Linked DNA regions of Roseimaritima multifibrata. The protein of the gene in region 2 interacts with the protein of the main gene of each other region in a pairwise test. Links are inferred from orthologs where the notes say so. Each region holds a gene or a part of one and is shown on either strand. Other genes may lie near its edges.

What was found.
Region 1: the proteins of nusG (region 2) and rho interact in binary tests that used the Escherichia coli proteins (3 or more experiments, as listed by UniProt). The link is inferred for Roseimaritima multifibrata from one-to-one orthologs.

The regions. Positions count from the first base shown.
Region 1 is NZ_CP036262.1:2,683,927-2,693,812, forward strand. What follows is about bases 1-2,989. They hold rho (transcription termination factor Rho), read left to right. Parts: upstream 1-736; coding sequence 737-2,242; downstream 2,243-2,989. Other genes in these bases: coaE (dephospho-CoA kinase), read left to right, coding at 1-644; FF011L_RS09870 (hypothetical protein), read right to left, coding at 2,893-2,989. In the rest of the region: more of FF011L_RS09870, read right to left, coding at 2,990-3,291; FF011L_RS09875 (carbamoyltransferase family protein), read right to left, coding at 3,279-5,012; FF011L_RS09880 (TIGR01777 family oxidoreductase), read right to left, coding at 5,073-6,005; hisD (histidinol dehydrogenase), read left to right, coding at 6,269-7,642; FF011L_RS09890 (CIA30 family protein), read right to left, coding at 7,648-8,688; FF011L_RS09895 (sugar phosphate isomerase/epimerase family protein), read right to left, coding at 8,685-9,500; FF011L_RS09900 (class I SAM-dependent methyltransferase), read right to left, coding at 9,867-9,886. UniProt on the Escherichia coli protein: Facilitates transcription termination by a mechanism that involves Rho binding to the nascent RNA, activation of Rho's RNA-dependent ATPase activity, and release of the mRNA from the DNA template.
Region 2 is NZ_CP036262.1:1,256,120-1,265,747, reverse strand. The notes cover bases 4,176-6,906. They hold nusG (transcription termination/antitermination protein NusG), read right to left. Parts: upstream 6,013-6,906; coding sequence 5,338-6,012; downstream 4,176-5,337. Other genes in these bases: tuf (elongation factor Tu), read right to left, coding at 6,751-6,906; secE (preprotein translocase subunit SecE), read right to left, coding at 6,048-6,557; FF011L_RS04750 (acyltransferase family protein), read right to left, coding at 4,176-5,229. Also shown: FF011L_RS04765 (DUF3299 domain-containing protein), read right to left, coding at 1-287; FF011L_RS04760 (hypothetical protein), read right to left, coding at 310-1,749; FF011L_RS04755 (radical SAM protein), read left to right, coding at 2,048-3,322; more of FF011L_RS04750, read right to left, coding at 4,030-4,175; more of tuf, read right to left, coding at 6,907-7,947; FF011L_RS04705 (HD domain-containing protein), read right to left, coding at 8,761-9,628. UniProt on the Escherichia coli protein: Part of the processive rRNA transcription and antitermination complex (rrnTAC). The complex forms an RNA-chaperone ring around the RNA exit tunnel of RNA polymerase (RNAP).

The DNA.
Region 1 (9,886 bases), 1.4 Mb from region 2 along the record:
CCCATCAGGTCCTTAACCAAGAAAGTGTCATTGAGGCTTTGGTGGGGTACTTCGGGTTAGAGGTTCTGGAAGAGGGGAAAATCAACCGCAAGTGGCTCGCGACACAGGTCTTCGGGGATGACTTGGAAAGCCGACAGCGGTTACAATGGCTGGAGGCCGTGGTTCACCCACCTACCCGCCTTCTTCTGCAACAGAAGCTTATCGAGGCGACCAAAAATGGAGTTCCTGCGGCGGTCCTGGACGTTCCTTTGCTATTTGAATCTAACTGGGATGTTTATTGCGACCAGATTTGGTGTTTAGTCACCCCGCTACAGAAACGTCAGTCATGGCTGCACGAACGCGGTTGGACTGTCGAAGAATTAAAAAAACGAGAGGCTCGGCAATTGCCGATCTCCGAGAAAAAAAGACTCAGCACCCATATTTTACAAAACAACGGAAGTTCGGAAGAATTGCGTTCCCAGGTAGCGAAATTGGCTGCCAAGATTGGGCTGCCCGTACCGAATTCCAAAAAACCTAACTTTTCTTCAGAATCTTCCTTTGATGCTTACTCACCTATCGATCGGTCTCCAGTCACTCCGACTGATCGAAATGAACACTGCTGGGGGAAACGTGTCGTTCCTCCTGGTTCCCACCCTGTCGAATGATCTGCCCTAATTTCTAGGGACGATCACCTTTTCAATTCTCTGCCTGCTATCGGGCCAAACGAGGTGATAAAACGCCTCGCTGAATGGTTGTCATGCCTACTCCCAACAATCGAAACACAAATTCCCGAAACGATCGTCCACGTGGACGATCGGATAATTCTCGCAGTCGCCAGGGGCAAGAGCGTCCTCGGCATCCTAATTCCGAAGTCGATCAACGGATTCGTGAACTGGATGCTGAGCGGGACCCTCTTTCTTTGCCTGAGGAGATCGTCGATGAAGCCAACCGGGCTGGCGAGAAAGTCGGAATCCCTCCGAATATTGGGATTCCCGCTGAGGAGCAACTAAATATTTCGCAATTGCAGGATCTGACCGATCCTCAATTGCTGGCGATGGCTCACACCGACGGCCTGCCGAAGGTGAACGGGCAACGCCGCCAAGAACTGATTTTTGAAATCCTCAAGAATCGGATGAAGAAGAATGGCTTGATGTACGGTGAAGGAACGCTCGAAATCCTCCCCGATGGATTCGGTTTCCTGCGCAGTCCTAAGTACCACTACGTCAGTTGCCCTGACGATATTTACGTTTCCCCAAGCCAAATTCGACGATTTGGTTTGCAGACCGGTAGTAATGTTGCAGGTCAAATTCGACCTCCAAAGGAAAACGAACGCTACTTCGCTTTGCTGCGTATCGAAGCGATCAACCATCAAGATCCGGTTCAACGCAAGCACCAACGTCCCTTTGAAGATCTGACGCCACTCCATCCCGATAGCCGTATCATCGTTGAAAGTGCTGCGAAAGAACTGAGCACTCGAGTGGTCGATCTGCTCACCCCGATCGGATTTGGGCAACGAGGTTTAATCGTTAGCCCGCCTCGTGCCGGGAAGACGGTTCTGATGCAACAGATGGCCAAGTCCGTTCTGAAAAACTATCCGGAAGCCTACGTCTTTATTTTATTGATCGATGAACGGCCCGAAGAAGTTACCGATATGGAGCGGGAGGTACGAAGCCCGCAGTGTGAAGTGGTCAGCAGCACGTTCGATGAAACCGCTCAGCGACATATTCAAGTCGCACAGATGGTGATCGAAAAAGCCAAACGAATGGTTGAATATGGGACCGATGTGGTCATCTTCCTCGATTCGATCACTCGCCTGGCTCGGGCTCATAACAGTGACGGCGAAAACAATGGCAAGTTGATGTCGGGCGGGCTGGATAGTGCCGCCCTGCAAAAACCGAAAGCCCTGTTCGGGTCGGCTCGTAAAGTCGAAGAAGGTGGTTCGTTGACCATTTTGGCAACCGCCTTGATCGATACGGGCAGCCGAATGGATGATGTTATCTTTGAAGAGTTCAAAGGGACGGGGAATCTGGAAATCGTTTTGGATCGCAGTTTGGTCGATCGCCGGATCTGGCCAGCAATCAATCTGCACGCCAGCGGTACACGTCGTGAAGAGATGTTGCTCGCCCCGGACGAATACGAGCGAATCTGTATCTTGCGCCGGAATCTGGCAGAGATGAGTCCAGCCGATGCCATGCATGAGCTGACGAAAGGGCTAGCCAAGACGCAAAACAACGCCGAATTCTTGTTAGGGATTCGTGAGTAGGGAAGTGACGTTTAGAAGTGACCGTTTCTGAGCGGGTCGCTGCTGCATCAGGAAATCCCAGCCCGCTGCGTAATAGAGGGATTGCAGACCGTGTTCTCGGTCCCTCGCGTACAGGTTTGTTGATTTAATGGAAAGCAGAGAAAGATTGTCGCCTATCGCGGGGGACGTGCAATAAGTAAATGAAGAAAGTCTGGCTCCCCTCGCCCCTAAGCGAGCTCTTTGTTGCGGAAGAAATCTCTGCTAGCTCATTGCGTGATCTCTGCCTCTTTCTTTGATGTAGTGGAGCTCGCTTGGGGGAGAGGGGGAGATTTCCAGGCGGCGATTTTGCAGTACAGGCCCAAATAATTCGCCGCATTTCAAGCGATTATGTCATCCCTTGCCTACCTCTGTTGGCCCCCTCTCCCCCAGCCCCTCTCCCCCAAAACAAGCCTTTGAATCGACCTTCATTGAATTAGCTGGCGAACCGTTGATGCAGTATCAAATCTGTCTTAAGCGAGCTTGTTTTGAGGGCGAGGGGAGCCAGATTTACTTCATTTATAAATCGCACGTCCCGAGCGAAAGGCGACAATCACTTCGCGAGCTGCGTTTTGGAATGAGGCTTTGGGGTAGCGTGCTGCCGATTAGCTGGTCTGCGCATTGCCCGGCACGCACTACCATTGCCTCCAAAAGCGATCTTTGCTTTCGTCCTGTTTTAGGTCCTCCCAGTAGCTCGCGCTGGTCCGATCGAACCGTTGCTTCAATTCGTCTCGCCTTAAAATTTTCATTGCGATGGCCAACGGTAAAAAGACGCAGGCAAATATTATTAGCAATGCGCATTGTCCGATGAGCCAATCGACAGGACGCTTGATGGCCTGGACCAGTTTGTAAAACGGCTGGATGATCGCCGGGGCAACCGTTCCGCATAGACCGATGGCGACACCGATGGTTGCCGCAATCGCGATGCTTGAAAGGTGACCATCACCGATCATCCATGTCAGACCCGGGAGGATGATCGTTAGGGACCAGCCGAATCGTTGGATGTCCCTATTTGTTGGCGTTAAGGTTTGCATCGGTCACCCACTTTCTGGACGATGCAGTTTCCGATCGCCAGGACATCAATGTCGGTTCGTTGGAAACATCGAAGTGCATCGGCGGGACTGCAGACGATCGGTTCGTCGCGGACGTTGAAGCTGGTGTTGACCAGCACGGGGGTTCCGGTGATCGCTTCAAAGCAGGTCAGCAGACGATGGAGTCGTGGATTGGAGTCTTGTGTGACGGTTTGGATCCGGGCCGAACCATCGACGTGAGTGATCGCTGGCAACGACGCATGGTTTTGGCGAACCGACGTGACCAGCAGCATGTAGGGGCTGTCCTGCATTTCGGATAGGTCGAAGTAGTCAGCCGCTTTTTCTTGCAAAACGATCGGGGCAAACGGGCGAAAGGATTCTCTGGATTTGGTTTTTTTATTCAGGCGAGCCTGCATGTCTGGAGATCGAGCATCCGCCAGAATACTACGGTTGCCGAGTGCTCTGGGGCCAAATTCCATCCGCCCTTGGAACCAGCCGACGACCTTTCCGGTGTCAATCAAACGAGCGACCCGCCGACACAAATCCTGTTCGTTGTCGCACACGTCGTATTCGACTTGGTCGGCCTGCAGGCAGTTTTCGATTTCCTGTTCGGTAAATCCGGGGCCGAGTAGCGATCCATGCTGGCCATCGGGAATCGCTACCGTGCGCGGTTTCTCCAGCAGTTGGTGCCAGACGTACATCGCGCTCCCCAAGGCTCCTCCTGAATCGCCCGCGGCGGGCTGAATCCAGACGTTGTCGAACGGGCCTTCGCGGACCAATCGTCCATTTGCGACGCTGTTCAAAGCGACCCCTCCGGCCAGCACCAGATTCGACATCTGTGTTTGATTCTGGACATGGGCAGCCATTCGAAGGACGACCTCTTCGGTGACCTTTTGGATCGACGATGCTAAATCTTTTTCACGTTGAGTGATTTCGGAATTCGGGTTTCTGGGAGGACCGTCAAACAGGGAGGCGAAACGTTTGTTTGTCATCGTTAGTCCCCGGCAGTAATGGAAGTACTGCATGTCCATCCGGAAGGAACCATCCGGTTTCAGATCGATCAAGTGTTTTAAAATGCGGTCGTAGTAGTGCGGTTGTCCGTACGGAGCCAAACCCATCAGTTTGTATTCGCCTCCGTTCACTTCAAAACCGGTGAAGAAAGTGAACGCGCTGTAAAGCAGTCCTAGCGAGTGTGGGAAACGAAGCGCCTGTTGCAGTTCGATCCGGTTTCCTCTTCCGGTTCCGTAACATGCGGTGTCCCATTCACCGACTCCATCGATCGTCAGGATCGCGGCTTCTTCGAAAGGGGATGGGTAAAACGCACTCGATGCGTGAGAGACATGGTGTCGTACAAACCCGATTCGTTTTTTGTATTGATGCTGTAAACCGGTTCGGATCTCTCGCTGCAGGTGCAGTTTTTGGCGAAGCCATTGGGGGATGGCGGTGCGGAAGGAACGGTACCCCGCAGGAGTAACCGCGAGGTAGGTTTCCAGCAGCCGTTCAAACTTGGCTAGCGGTTTTTCGTAGAACGCGACATAGTCTAAATCGGATGCGTCCAGATTCGCTTGTTGGAGGCAATGCTGGACCGCCTGCGTGGGAAACGAGGCATCGTGTTTCAAGCGAGAAAAGCGTTCTTGCTGGGCCGCAGCAACCATTTCACCATCGACAATCAAAGCCGCCGCAGCATCATGGTAGTAGGCCGATATCCCAAGAATCGAAGTCAAAGGATCGGTCCCGATGGGCGTATGTCGATGCGCTGCGGTGATTTCATAGGACCCTGTTCACTATCGTTTTAACAAGTGTCGAAGTGCGGGTTCCAGTTCAGGATAGAGGAACGAATACCCTGTCGCCTGTAGTTTCTTGGGGACTATTTTCTGGCTGTTCAAAAGCAAGGCATCGGCCATTTCTCCAAGGGCGATGCGAAGCGCGAATGCGGGAGCCGGGAAGATCGCGGGCCTCCCTAGGACTTTGCCAAGTGTTTCTGCAAACTCAGCATTCCTTACCGGACTGGGCGATACGAAGTTGACGGGGCCGTCGATTTCATCGTTGAATAAGCAATGAGCGATTGCCGCCAAGGCGTCGTCCATTGCAAGCCAGCTCCACCATTGCCGCCCCGATCCCAGACGCCCGCCACATAGTCGGGCAGGAAGCAGCATTTTTTCTAACGCACCGCCCGCAGGTGAAAGAAGGATTCCAAACCGGAGATGAACCACGCGGATGCCTGCTTCGACCGCCGGCTGACAGGCCTCTTCCCATTGCTTCCCAACCGTGGCCAAAAATCCTTCGCCCGCAGGGGATTCTTCGGTCAGCGATTGCTCTCCCCCTTCCCCATAAATCCCGCTGGCCGATGCACACAATAAGGTCGCCGGTTTGGGCGTTTTCATCGCCGCCAATCGGTGGCAAAGAAGCCGAGTCTTTTCGATGCGGCTGTCGCGGATCTGCTCTTTTACCTCGTCGGTCCAACGCTTGTCTGCGATCGGTTTCCCGGCCAGGTGGATAACGGCATTCAGTCCGTCCAGTTTGGATTCTTCGAACTTCTCCTCCCAAATCGCAATTTCGTCATCCTGATCGGTTTTGCCGCGGACCAGCCGGTCAACATGATGGCCGTTCTGTTGCAGCAAATCGGTCAATCGACTGCCGACTAAACCCGAGGCACCTGAAATGGCGATTCGTAGCGGCGGGTGGTTTGGGATGGGGATGGGGATGGTGTTAGGCATGTTGGTCGCTCGTGGTGTTTTTTTGAATTCTAGCAGATGGGCGAGGTTTGCCGTTGGGAGTTGGGAGTTGGGAGTTGGGAGTTGGGAGTTGGGAGTTGGGAGTTGGGAGACAAGGAGACAAGGAGACAAGGAGACAGGGAGACAGGGAGACAGGGAGACAAGGAGACAAGGAGTGGGCTGATTTGTTGGCGGCTGGCGGGTTCTTGCTGATCGAATAAGATTAGGGAGTCCTAAATCCTGTTGCTTGAAACAACGAAACCGATATGTCGACGATTCAGCCTGATAGTTATCCCTTTGATATTCCCTTCGTTGATGCTCGATCGGAGTCGACAGTGGAGGTTCTGGATGCGCTCCGCGCTAAACTGAGCCCTCAAGGGAATGTTGTCAGTCCCCGGGGACGTGCTCTGACCGAAAAGGTCTTTGGGGAAGCTCTCACGCCGGTACAGGTTGTCGATCGAATTTGCGGCGACGTTCAGCGGGAAGGGGACGCAGCGGTCTTGCGATATGGTGCCGCCCTGGATGGTGCGGACCTGACGGCGGACGAATTGCGAGTCCCCAGCTCAGCCCTTGAACAGGCTCATCAAAAGGCCGATCCTGAATTCTTGGGAACGATCCGTCGTATCCGGACCAACATCGAAACCTTCCAGAAAGCGATCCTGCACCAAAATGTTTCCATCCAGCCCAGCCCTGGTGTGCAATTGCAGCAGCGATACCTGCCGCTTCGCCGGGTAGGGGTTTGTGTGCCTGGTGGAGCCGCTGCGTACCCATCGACTGTCCTGATGACCGCCATTCCGGCTCAGGTCGCTGGCGTTGATCAAATCGCCGTTGTGGCTCCGCCGACAAAATTTGGAGCCTACAACCAAGACATGCTGGCAACCTGCCATGAATTGGGAATCAACGAAGTTTATCGGATGGGCGGTTCTCAGGCGGTCGCCGCGATGGCATACGGCAGCGAATCGGTTCCTGCGGTCGACAAAATCGTTGGTCCAGGAAACCTGTTCGTCGCGCTGGCTAAGAAACGGGTTTACGGAACGGTCGATATCGATTCGATCGCCGGGCCAAGCGAAGTGATCGTCATCGCTGACGAAACGGCTCGAGCCGATTACATCGCAGCCGATTTGTTGGCTCAAGCCGAGCACTCTCCGGGATCATCGATTTTGATCACCTGGCATCAGCCTCTTGTGGAAGCTGTTCAGAAGGAATTGAAGCGGCAGCTTGCCGTGTTGGCACGTGCGGACTTGGCAATCGATAGTCTGAATGCGTTTGCGGCGATGATTGTGGTCCGAGACGCGGCACACGCTTGTCAGCTGACCGATCAGTTTGCTCCGGAACATCTCCACATCCAAACCGAATCGCCGCGTGATCTGAGCGACCAAATTCGCAACGCAGGTGCGATTTTCTTAGGGCATTTCACTCCGGTTGCCCTTGGAGATTACGCGGCCGGACCGAGTCACGTTTTGCCGACAGGGGGGACCGCGTGCTGGGCCGCTGGTCTGTCCGCCAACGACTTTGTGCGAAGCGGAAGCCTGATCGAATTCAGCCAAGACGCCCTCTCGCAAATAGCGCCCGACGTCGAACGGCTGGCTGAAAAAGAAGGCTTAACCGCTCACGCTTCAAGTGTAGCCATGCGAAAATAGTCGATTCAATTCGCTGAATCGATGGTCTCCAACCGGATGTTATCCAGTTCGACCGTCACAGGAACGTCGCGTTCGGGAAAGAAAATCTCCAGGCCGGCGACTTTTTGTAAATCCAGCTGGCGCGTTTTCGGGCCGTCTGCGACGTCGGCCAGCGGGATCACGATGTGCTTAAGCTGGCCAGGATAAAGAACCGTTGAGTAGTGATACCCGTCGTAGTACTCGTTGATGAAATCCTGGTCGAAAATCTTGATCACCATCAGCACGCCCTCCGCCGGGCTGTCGGGCGTCAAGCGGACATCCAGCGACAATTGGTCGTAGGGCGACCAATTCAGCGGCAGATGGAAGTGTCCAAACGAAGGATACATTGCTGGGCTGACCTGCAATTTGGCACCGCGAACCCCATCGGTGACCAGCGATCCGTCAAGAGATAGTTTTGTGGAACGATGCCACCATCGTTTGAGTTCGTTTGGCTCTTCGAACGATCCGATCAACGGGAATTCATTCGCCAGTCGCCAGTAGTCACGCACCGCTTGAAGGGGGTTGTAAGAGACCGCCGCGACAAGAAGCACGAGACCTGCGATCGCAAAATTCCGCACGGAGCGTTTTCGCAGAACGGCGGTTGCCGGACCTGGCAGTAGCCAGGGCGAAACAAAAACCCATGCAACGGTTACGCCGCAGGTATTTGCGAACAAGTCATGGAGGGAAGGGGAGCGGCCCGAAAGCCCTTGCAGTCCCTCGAGGACCGCTCCCATAAATGCGATCCCAAGCGATACCAGGGCCAAACCACGCAGCGTCCGGATCCCGCATTGGACTCCGATCCACATCGCGATGGCGGTCAATAAAATAAAGACCGGGAAGTGAAGCAAATCAAAGCAAGCGTCCGACAATCGCCCCGTAAAGGGGGACGGCGCAAGCAGGCCTACCGATGCCACGACCAGCAGGCCAAGGCTGATTCCGATCATCGACCAACGGAATCCTGGCCGACGTTTTGCATCGTGCGTGCCAGGACTGAGTGAGGCCGAGGCGTTGGAATCAGGCTCCGTCACGCTGGCAATAATCCCTTCATGTAATCAATGCTTCCTTTGACCAAACGGTCGACTCCCGGTTCGTAATCGAAGACTTCGACGCTGACCCAGCCGTCATATTTGATTTCTTCGAGGGCCGCAAAGATTGGTTCAAATTTGACTTCGCCCATTCCAGGACCCAAGCGATTGGGATCATTTGCATGGAAGTGCAAAATCTGGTCGCCCGTTTCTTTGATGATTTGCGGAATCGGGATCGCTTCGCTGCTCATCGCTTTCACGTCTAAATGGATCCCGATCGAATCCCCATCCAGTCGAGCTGCCAGGTCGCGTGCGGCGGCCGCGGTATTTAGGAAATTCCCTTCGGCCGGTCCAAGTGGTTCAAGAGCGATCCGGGTGTCGGTGTCGCACAACGTCGGCACGACGGTTTGCAGCACTTCGGCCGCATTGTCCATCGCCTGTTGCTCGCTCATCGATTCGGGGAAATTGCGTTGTTGGGGCGATCCCAAGACCAAGATCTTGCCGCCCAGATCGCGGCAAAGTCGAGCCAGTTCGCAGAGGTAATCAGCGGTCTTTTTTCGGACATCGACGTCGTCGCTGGTTAAATGCAACCCTTCCGTCTTCGCCAACAGCCAATGCAGGGCGATGATGTCCAGTCCCGCTTCTTCGACGACCTGACGGTATTCGATCCGTTGCTCAGCGGAGTACCCGAACAGATCGTCCGTCAGCATGAAGGGAGCGACTTCCCAGCCGGTGTACCCTGCTTCGACTGCGTAGCGTGCGGCCTTTTCCAATGGCCAGTCGCCAAACGTTTCGTTACAAATCGCAAACTTCATCAATACATCCTGAGAGCAAGGTCAAAAAATCAGAAAATGGGGCCGTCGATGATCTGTGTTAACTGCTTCACTGCTTCAACCTCTTTTTCAAGAGAGGCGGCTCTCCCGGGTAGACGTCGAATCCAATAGGGACGCATTCTTAAAACGTGGGAGAGGCTTTGGATCGGTCATGGCTGGTTCGACTGGTTGGAAGCCTGTCCCACCTATTAAATCGCACGCCCGACGGAGAGTGAAGGGTGGTAAATCCTAGTAAACTGCGGCCGGGCGGATTGGGGAATTTTGCTTCTACGCCGCACGACCGCCACGCCAATGATGAATTGCATGTTCGGCAGCCGCAGCCACGTCGACAGATGAAACCTTCCGTAACTATCGCTGAACCATAAAAG
Region 2 (9,628 bases):
TTGGGATGCATCTGCGTGACTCGCAAACCCAAGATCGCTGCGGCCAATCCGATCAGGGACATCACCAGCATCACCTTGAAGGCGGGCACAAAGCCCAACAAGGCGAAAGGAGCCACCAACACCGACGCGATCGCGCCGCGACTGAGGGCACGATAAGGGAATTCACTCCCCGAGACCGAAGTCAAAGTCGCTTCGTAGGCGTTTCCGGTCGATAGGTTCGGCTCCGGCGCAGTTTTCTCCGCGGAGTCGTGCGAATCGTTTTGGGTAGAGTCCAAATTGGTTGCCATGGCTCGTTAGACCTAAAGAAATTTAGGATTCGATCCCGGCCGCCACTGCCGGGGCCCCGCTAGTAAGGGTTAACCATGCGAAAATCAGCATCGTTGACAGGGCTACCGATAATACGGTTGCCAGCCCTAGTCGGTTCACTGGGGACGCCGCCACAACAGCGGTCCCCCCTGCAGCGACGGGCAACAATCCGTTCGCTGAAGCAAGCATTTGGCGGCTGCGCAATTGCACGCCGATGTTTGATACCGGTACGATTGGCAGCGGCGATTCAAGGACTTTCTCTTCTTCGTCGGTCTTCTGCGAAGGAGTCAACGAAGAGGACGATTTTGGCCCCGGTTTTGGTTTTGCGATCGGTTTAGCAAAGAAGATGTTCGATCGACGAATGCTCTCAGGATCCACTTTCTCCAGTTCCTGCAACGCTTCCGCAGCTTCGGGCAGCGGGCAGGCACGGAGATAATTCACAACGGGAACACGCACGAAATTGTTGTCTTCGGTTGCGTTGACAAACAGCTTCGTCAAACGATCAACTTGGCTCCAGTCACTCCAGCGTGCCAGGTCGGAGATCACCAAATCGGCCAATTCAGGACGGTCTAGGATCAGGTGCAACGAGGGGAGGAGGGCGGAACGAGGAATGGTATTTCCCTCGGTTCCATGAAAGCGAACCGCCATGATTGCCGAATAGGTTTCGGTGTAGGGGGCCTGTTTATTGCCGAGAAAACGTTCGTTAACCAGCTCCAAACCGTCTTCACCGGCCAACGTCAAATAGCAAGCGATCATTGCATCCAAACCACCCTGGGTTTGCTCGCCACTCAGCATTTCCTTCAGCATCGGAAGATCTTTATCGCTTCCGCAAACCCCTAACATCGTTAGATACAAACGTTTGCGGTCGGCGGGCATTTCAGGATCTTGGATCCACGCGACCAATTGGTCGTGGTCCATTTTATCCTTCAAGGCAATGATCGCTTCATACGGTGTGATTGCAAATTCGTCATAAGCGTCACGAGCCAACATCGGCTCTTCGTCTTCCAGGTAGTTGCGAAAGAAAGTCAATCGCGCGACATCATCGTCTGGAAGTGCGAGGACCTGCAGAATGTATTTTTCACCTCGTTCGGTCACCGGCATCAAAGACCACTGCAAATCGGGCGGATCGACGCCTGTCAGCAAAAACCGACGCCCTTCGCCAACGTTGCCGTAATAAACGGGGGTCACGGTTTGGCCAACCTGGACGATTTTCTCACCTACCAAAACTCGCACAACCTTCATGCGGATTTTACCGGTTTCACTGTCCTGAACCTCTCCGGGGATCGATTCGGCAATGACCACTGCATCCATCGTCGACATTTCCTGCCGCAAGGTCTGCGAAACCGCCGAGCAAAACGGGCAGGCCAAGCTGACCAGAGGAGCCGCCAACAACAGGGCAGACAACACGCCAGCCAGCAAAATGGATTGTTTTGTTTTAGACATGATTCTCAGAAAACAGAAACCAAAGGGTAATGAGCCGATCGCTGCAGACCTTTACTCTCTCCAATCATAGGTGACCAAAGGGGCAAAAGAGAAGCGAGAATACCTGAACTGTTAAAAAAGTCCTTTTACGCGAACTTTGTCGCCCCCGCCTCCACGGGGGGGCATCGCCCTCATTGTACCATCCCCGAACAACTATTTCGCAGTTGCTGGTGCATCCTCGCCCCGGTCTGATAAGATAGACGGACTTGCCCGCGGTAGAATCCTCGAACCTCACACGGTTGCATCTATGTACTTTCGGATGGCCAAACGGCTGCTTACCGAAACCGATAAACGTCTCCTTTGGAAGGCAACTTGGACCCTTGGATTCAAGGGATTACTGAGCGTTCACAAACATAAGCGGCGTCTGAAACGAGGCGAATTCTTCCCGCCGTTCCTGTACATGTCGGTGATCAATAGCTGCAACCTGCGCTGCCAGGGATGCTGGGTTGATGTCGCTGCCAAACAGCAACGGATCGAAGTCGACGCGGCGAACCGCACCATCGACGAAGCGAAAAAGATGGGCAATGCGTTCTTTGGCATCCTCGGTGGCGAGCCGTTCATGCACAAAGACTTGATGAAAATTTTCGCCGCCCATCCCGATGCCTATTTCCAAGTCTTCACCAATGGACACTTCATCACCGACGAAGTTGCCGCTCAACTTCGCGAACTGGGGAACGTCACGCCCCTGATCTCGGTGGAAGGCTCCGAAATCATCAGCGACGAACGACGCGGCCGTGCCGGTGTCCTAAACGACACCATGAAAGGCCTGGAAGCGGCACTCCGCAATAAATTGATGGTCGGAGTCTGCACCAGTGTCTGCAAATCTAATATCGATGACCTGGTTTCTGAACGCTGGATCGACCGGCTGATCGAAATGGGCGTGATGTACTGCTGGTTCCACATCTACCGACCTGTCGGCCCCGAATCGAACCCCGACCTGGCGCTCAACAGCGAAGAACAACGTCGCGTCCGCCAATTTGTTGTCGACATTCGAGCAACCAAACCGATCATCGTGATCGATGCCTACCACGACGACGCGGGCAATGCACTCTGCCCAGCCGCCACCGGATTCACTCATCACGTGGGCCCCTGGGGAGACCTGGAACCGTGCCCGGTCATCCAACTGGCGACCGAGTCGATTCACGACAAACGATCGCTAAAAGATACCTTCAACGAATCGGCCTTCTTGCGAGATTTCCGCGAATTGACCGCACAGCACACTCGTGGTTGCGTCATCATGGAACGCCCCGACCTGTTGATCGATCTAGCGAATCGACACGGAGCAAGAGACACGACCGCTCGTGGCTCGGTGATGAAAGAGCTGGAGGACATTTCCCCACGACGCAGCCAGTTCCAGCCAGGCGATGAAATTCCAGAACGAAGCTTGGCCTACCGCTGGGCCAAAAAATACGCGTTCAACGATTTCGGAACCTACACCCAGCACTTCTCGGAAGACCGCTGGAAGGACCCCGACGCGAACCGAACCAACGACCCTGAAACCACGGACAAAACAAGTTTGCCGGTGCTGAAATAGCCACCGCAAACGCACGGCAGGCTAGCGACATGGAATCTATCCGTGAAATATCGCCGCCCGCTCACGCTCTGGCGACACCCATCCCGTCGCGAACGAGCAAAGAATAAGCAAAGAAAATCTGGCTCCCCTCGCCCTCAAAACAAGCTCGCTTAAAACAGGTTGGATATTGAATCAACGGTTCGCCAGCTAGTTCGGTTGAACGCGATTCAAAGGCTTGTTTTGGGGGAGAGGGGCTGGGAGAGAGGGGGCCGACAGAGGCAGGCAAGGCGTGGCATAACCGCTTGAAATGCGCGGCGTTACCCAGGCCTGCACTGCAAAATCGCCTCGCGAAAATCCCCCCTCTCCCCCAGCCCCTCTCCCCCAAGCAAGCTCCGCCAAACCAAACGAAAAGGCAGAGACCACGAATTAAACTAGCTAAGATTTCTTCCGCAACAAAGAGCTTGCTTAGGGGCGAGGGGAGCCAGACTTTCGCCAGCTATAAACTTCACCTCCCCCACGAAATCCCCCTCTCTCCAGGCCGCTTTCGCTAGGGACATGGAAACCTATCCGTGAAAGATCGCCGGCCTGCCCACGCTCTGGCGTGTGTAGCTACGACACTACCGTCGCCAGACGGTGGTTCCGGCGACACCCATCCCGTCGCGGACTTACAATCCCGCTCAGAAACTGTCACCCATCGATTTCACTGCCCGCCGTCTGTCCTACCGCGTCTACGCGGCTTGACGGAGGTTCGCCAGTTCCTTGGCGACCGATTGCTTGCAGACTCTTTCTGCGTGCCGGACGCCTAACATGCGTCCGATGAAAGTATGCCTGACGAAGATTTGATAAGTCCCCAAACACCATAGGGTTGCGATTGCCCAAGCAAGCATTCCCTTGCCGAGCGGAGCCGCATCAGGGAACTGTACCTTCAGCCCAATATGGACCAATCCCAAGAATGGATGGTGTGCTAGGTAAATCCAGAACGACGCGGCTGCGACATACAAAACGATTCGCCGAGGACGCTGGGCAAACCGGACAGCGGCCCCAATAATCCCAAACGTTAAGGCCCAAGCGGATGCCAGTGTTGCGACCGCACCTAACACCAGAATCAATCGCGAGGCATCCCCTTGAAGGAACTGCATCCCTGCCCAAAGCGACGCGATTCCGCCAAGCAGACCAAACAAAAGCACTCCGACACCGTTCCGTTCAATCCGTCTCAGCCGCGAATCAAAAACGGCCAGCCAGATACCTCCGGCATAAAAAGTCCCGTTGTATATCCACTTCGATGCGACGGGAAAAAAACCGTGCTGGAATCCGAACACAACTTCAGGACGAACCAACAGGACGCTCCCGCCGATTGCAATCAAAGCCAGCAGACTCGCTGCACGGACAGTCCTGCGGTTCACCGGATGCCGCCAACGCTCAGGCCACGCCTCTTTTACGACGGCATATAGCACGCTGTATAGCAGCAGATACTGCAAGAACCAAAGATGGCTTGTCCCCCACAGATTCTTCGCGATTTCAGGATCAATCTTCAGGCTGCGCATTTTTTGCCAGCCGACCTTCCCCTCAACGACCCAGCCGAGCAGCCAAACATAAAGATCGATTGGCAGAACAACAACCAAACCGAACAGCAGCGGAACCAACAACCGACGTGCCCGATGCCGCAAGAAATCGGCTTTCCCCAACCGTCCAATCAATCCAACCGCCACAAATCCGGCCAACACCAGAAACAGGGGCATGATGAACAATTCGATTGCCCAGAAGACCGCATTGGCGGTCGTGCTGCCGGTTTCCCAAACGGGCCAAGCGACACCCGGCATCGGCTGCGAAACGTAGGGCATTAAAGCGTGCAGCAGAACCACCAAGAGGGTCGCACCAGCGCGAACCCATTCAAGTGGGGCAAGTCGATTCACACGCACAGAGGCCATCAAACCAGAGTCCATTCCGGTGAAGCTGAATTAGTCCTCAGATCCTATCGAAATTGCCCGATCGCCGATAGGAAGAAATCGCACTTAACGTGAGGCGACCGAAGCGGACTACAGATCTTCGATTTGCCAGTGATCCAGTTCCATCGGAACACTACGATCAAAGATATTGATGATCACGGTGACGCGACCGTTTGCTTCGTCGATCGTATCGACTTCGCCTTCTTGGTTCTGGAAATTCCCTTCTTTGACTCGAACCCGATCCCCTGGCTTGAACGGGATCGCCGTTTTCATCGGGGCATCTTCATCGTCTTCATTCTTTGGTTTCTGAATGAAGCGTTCGATATCGGCGGGGTCCATCGGCATCGGCTTCCCGGCGGCTCCGGTAAAGTCACTGATCCCGGAGGTTTCGCGGACAAGGAACCAGCTGTCATCATTGATGATCATGTTGACCATCAGATAGCCTGGCAACAATTTCCGCTTGGAAATTCGTTTCTTGCCGTTCCGCGTGAATTCGACAACGTCTTCGGTGGGGACGATGATTTCCCCAAACAGATCTCCCATGCCTTCCATTCGCACGCGTTTTTCCAATCCATCACGGATCGAATCTTCACGATTGAAAGCCACTTTCAGGATGTACCAGTCCATTTTGGGACCGTCATCAACCGCCTCGGGAGTCGGGGCGGCAGGAGGAGTCGATTCGGCCGCGGCCGGTTGCGCTGCCTGAGATTCCTCGGAAACAACTTCCTCAGAAACATCGTTATCGGTGGCGTCGGGATCGGACACGATTGAAAGAACCTTGGTCGAAAGTAGCGGATAGACTAGGTAGTTACGCCAAGGAAGGTAAAGACTTCCTGCCAGACGATATCAAACAGAAACAGCATAATGGCCAGGAAAAAGATCGTAAAGATAACCACGATCGACGACCGGATCATCTCTTGTTTGGAAGGCCATGAGACCTTGTTCATTTCCGCTTCGACAGCGATCAGGAAATCGGCAAAACGAGGCCAATTGACCAATCGGTAACCGATCCACAGGCCAGCTGCCAAAATCACTCCGGGGACACCCATGCCCACCCAAGCGCTTTCACCACCTTTAAGGGTTTCGTACAATCGCCAACATCCGATTGCGACGACAGCCCACACGGCGAGGCAGCTTAACTGCCGAACCAGACGTCCCTGATTACGTTTGTATACATCGAACGAAAGCAACTCGGACGTGAGCGGCGTCGATGATTGCGAGCTAGCGACTTCCCTGGACAACGATCCTGTCTCCTGGGAGGGAGGGACGATGATAGGCAGATTTGCGGGACGAACCCAGTGAATCTGCATCAGCTGTAATATAAAAACGCGTTTAAAGCAGGGGCGGTGGGACTTGAACTCACAACCGCTGGTTTTGGAAACCAGTGCTCTGCCAATTGAGCTACACCCCTGTAACGTCCAAATGACAAAACGGCCGACGATGCGGAATCCGTTCTGTCATTGGATGTTTTCTAACTCGATTTAAAAAACCGAGGTTACTTGATTACTCAAGAATCTTCGAAACAACACCTGAACCGACAGTACGTCCACCTTCGCGAATAGCGAAGCGAACACCATCATCCATAGCGATTGGTTTGTGCAGCTCGACGGTCACTTTGACATTGTCGCCTGGCATGCACATTTCAGCATCGATCAAGTTTGCAGTTCCGGTAACGTCCGTGGTACGGAAGTAGAACTGAGGACGATAGCCGCTGAAGAATGGCGTGTGTCGGCCACCTTCGTCTTTGCTCAAGCAATAAACTTCAGCTTCGAACTTGGTGTGCGGGGTGATCGAACCTGGCTTGGCCAAAACTTGACCACGCTGGATGTCGTCACGTTTAACGCCACGAAGCAAGCAACCGACGTTATCGCCAGCTTTACCGATTCCCAGTTCCTTACGGAACATTTCGACACCGGTGCAGGTCGTTTTAACAGGGGTGTCCGAAAGTCCAACAATTGCGACTTCTTCACCAACCTTAACGACTCCACGCTCGATACGACCGGTAGCAACCGTTCCACGACCTTCGATGGAGAAGACGTCTTCGATAGCCATCAAGAATGGCTTGTCTTCTTCACGAGCAGGTTCAGGAATCGAGCTATCCAGGGCTTCCATCAGTTCGGTGATGCAAGCACTTGCAGCTGGATCGGCAGGGTTATTGTAAGCAGGAAGAGCACTTCCGCGAACAACTGGAAGGTCGTCGCCAGGGAAGTCGTACTTGCTAAGCAATTCACGAGCTTCAAGCTCAACCAATTCCAACAATTCTTCGTCGTCGACCAGGTCGCACTTGTTCAAGAATACGACGATGTAAGGAACGCCAACCTGGCGAGCCAACAACACGTGTTCTTTGGTTTGCGGCATCGGGCCGTCAGCAGCACTGACAACCAGGATCGCACCGTCCATTTGGGCGGCACCGGTGATCATGTTCTTGATAAAGTCAGCGTGACCCGGGCAATCGATATGCGCGTAGTGACGATTCGGAGTTTCGTACTCAACGTGAGCAACCGCGATCGTAACCGTTTTCGTCTGGTCACGAACGGTACCGCCCTTGGCGATGTCCGAATAGTTTTTTGCTTCAGCTAGACCCTTGGCTGCCTGAACAGCAAGGATTGCACCGGTGGTGGTCGTTTTACCATGGTCAATGTGACCGATCGTGCCCACGTTGACGTGTGGTTTGGTACGTTCGAAAGTTGCCTTAGCCATTATTTTCACCTGCAACCATCTGACTGACTGTGCCGACGGGAACGCCCCGTGACATCCGCTCGTTACTCTCGCGTTGCCTTCACACCACAACGTAAATCGAGAAAACCGCGGCCGTGCCAGTAATCACTTATCACTAAAAAAAATTAACCACCGCCGAAAAGCCTCCTACAGAGAATCTTTCCAGTAGTGTCAAAAGCTGTTGATGGGACTTGAACCCATGACCTCATCCTTACCAAGGATGTGCTCTACCAACTGAGCTACAACAGCGGTTGAGAGCGGGTGAAGGGAATCGAACCCTCGTATTCAGCTTGGAAGGCTGCTGCTCTACCATTGAGCTACACCCGCTTTTGGCTTTCACCAACTATCGTATATCGCCGCCATAAGGCGGCCAATGGGGAGTATAGGATTCGAACCTATGTAGACATAGTCAGCGGATTTACAGTCCGCCCCCTTTAACCACTCGGGCAACTCCCCGATTTTGACCAGCCTCTCAGCCAATCGACTCACTTCGTACCTTCTCTGCACGCCAGCGTCAACTCGACTTGACGCGTTCTAGCGACTATCCAGCTGACAGAGCCAGCGGAGGGGTTCGAACCCACGACCTGCTGATTACAAATCAGCTGCTCTCCCAACTGAGCTACGCTGGCTGCTCTCTTCCAGTTCCCCGTCAGGGGTGGCGTGAGAAGGGAAGAGTTTAGCGATCCAGGCGGATGCGACAAGACGGATTCGGCCTTCTTGGCCGGTTTTCCCGGCAGATTCCTGAAAGTATTTCCCATTCCTTCCCACGAAGGAGCAATTTACAGGCTTTCAGGTTCACTCGCCAACCGATTTAGCTGCCTCTTCCAGCAATTTTTCGTCCAGTTGCCCCCCCTCAAGTGCCTTTCGGATGTCCGGACGCACAAAGACACGGACACGTTTGACATGATTATCGAACTGACGGCGAGCCAAAGCTTCGACAACGGGCGAGATTTCCCCCAGCGGACAAACACTTCCATCGCGGCGAACGACATCCATATTGATGTCCACTTCCAGCTTCACCGGCGGAGCATCGATCAAAACATCGGCCAAACCAACTTCGATCCCCAGGTCACGGGCCAACCGCCCGGCAAGCGCCTCGCTACACCGAACCAACCAGCCATAGGGACGTCGAGCCAACTGGGCATGCAAATCGCCATGCTGAAGCCGATCAAATTCGGCGACTCGCTTCCACAACTGCCGCCGATCGCCGAACAGGCCACTAACCAGCGGCTCCGCGGCCGTCCCCTCGGCAGCCCGACAGAGCGAGGCGATCCACTGATGATCATCCAGTCGCGTCATGGCGACCAGATCGATTTCACCCTGCAGCATATAAACCGCTCGCTGCAACATCGCCGTCGCACTTCGCACCGCATGATGCCAGTAAACCTCGCTAAACATCACATACCGAGCAAAAACCATCATCTCCGCGGCCGTCCGCCCCTTTTCCCCCAGCGCCATCCGCGGCAATTCGGGATGCGGGACCAACGACCCCAGCAATCGCCGGATATCAAAGTGCCGCCCATACGGAACGCCCGCGTGCAAGCTATCGCGGACCAAATAGTCCATTTTATCGATATCGATCGGGCCACTTAAAAGAGACCCCAGCAATTCCGAGCCACGATCGCGATACCGCCCGCTCAGCAGGTCGCAGACTTCATCGACG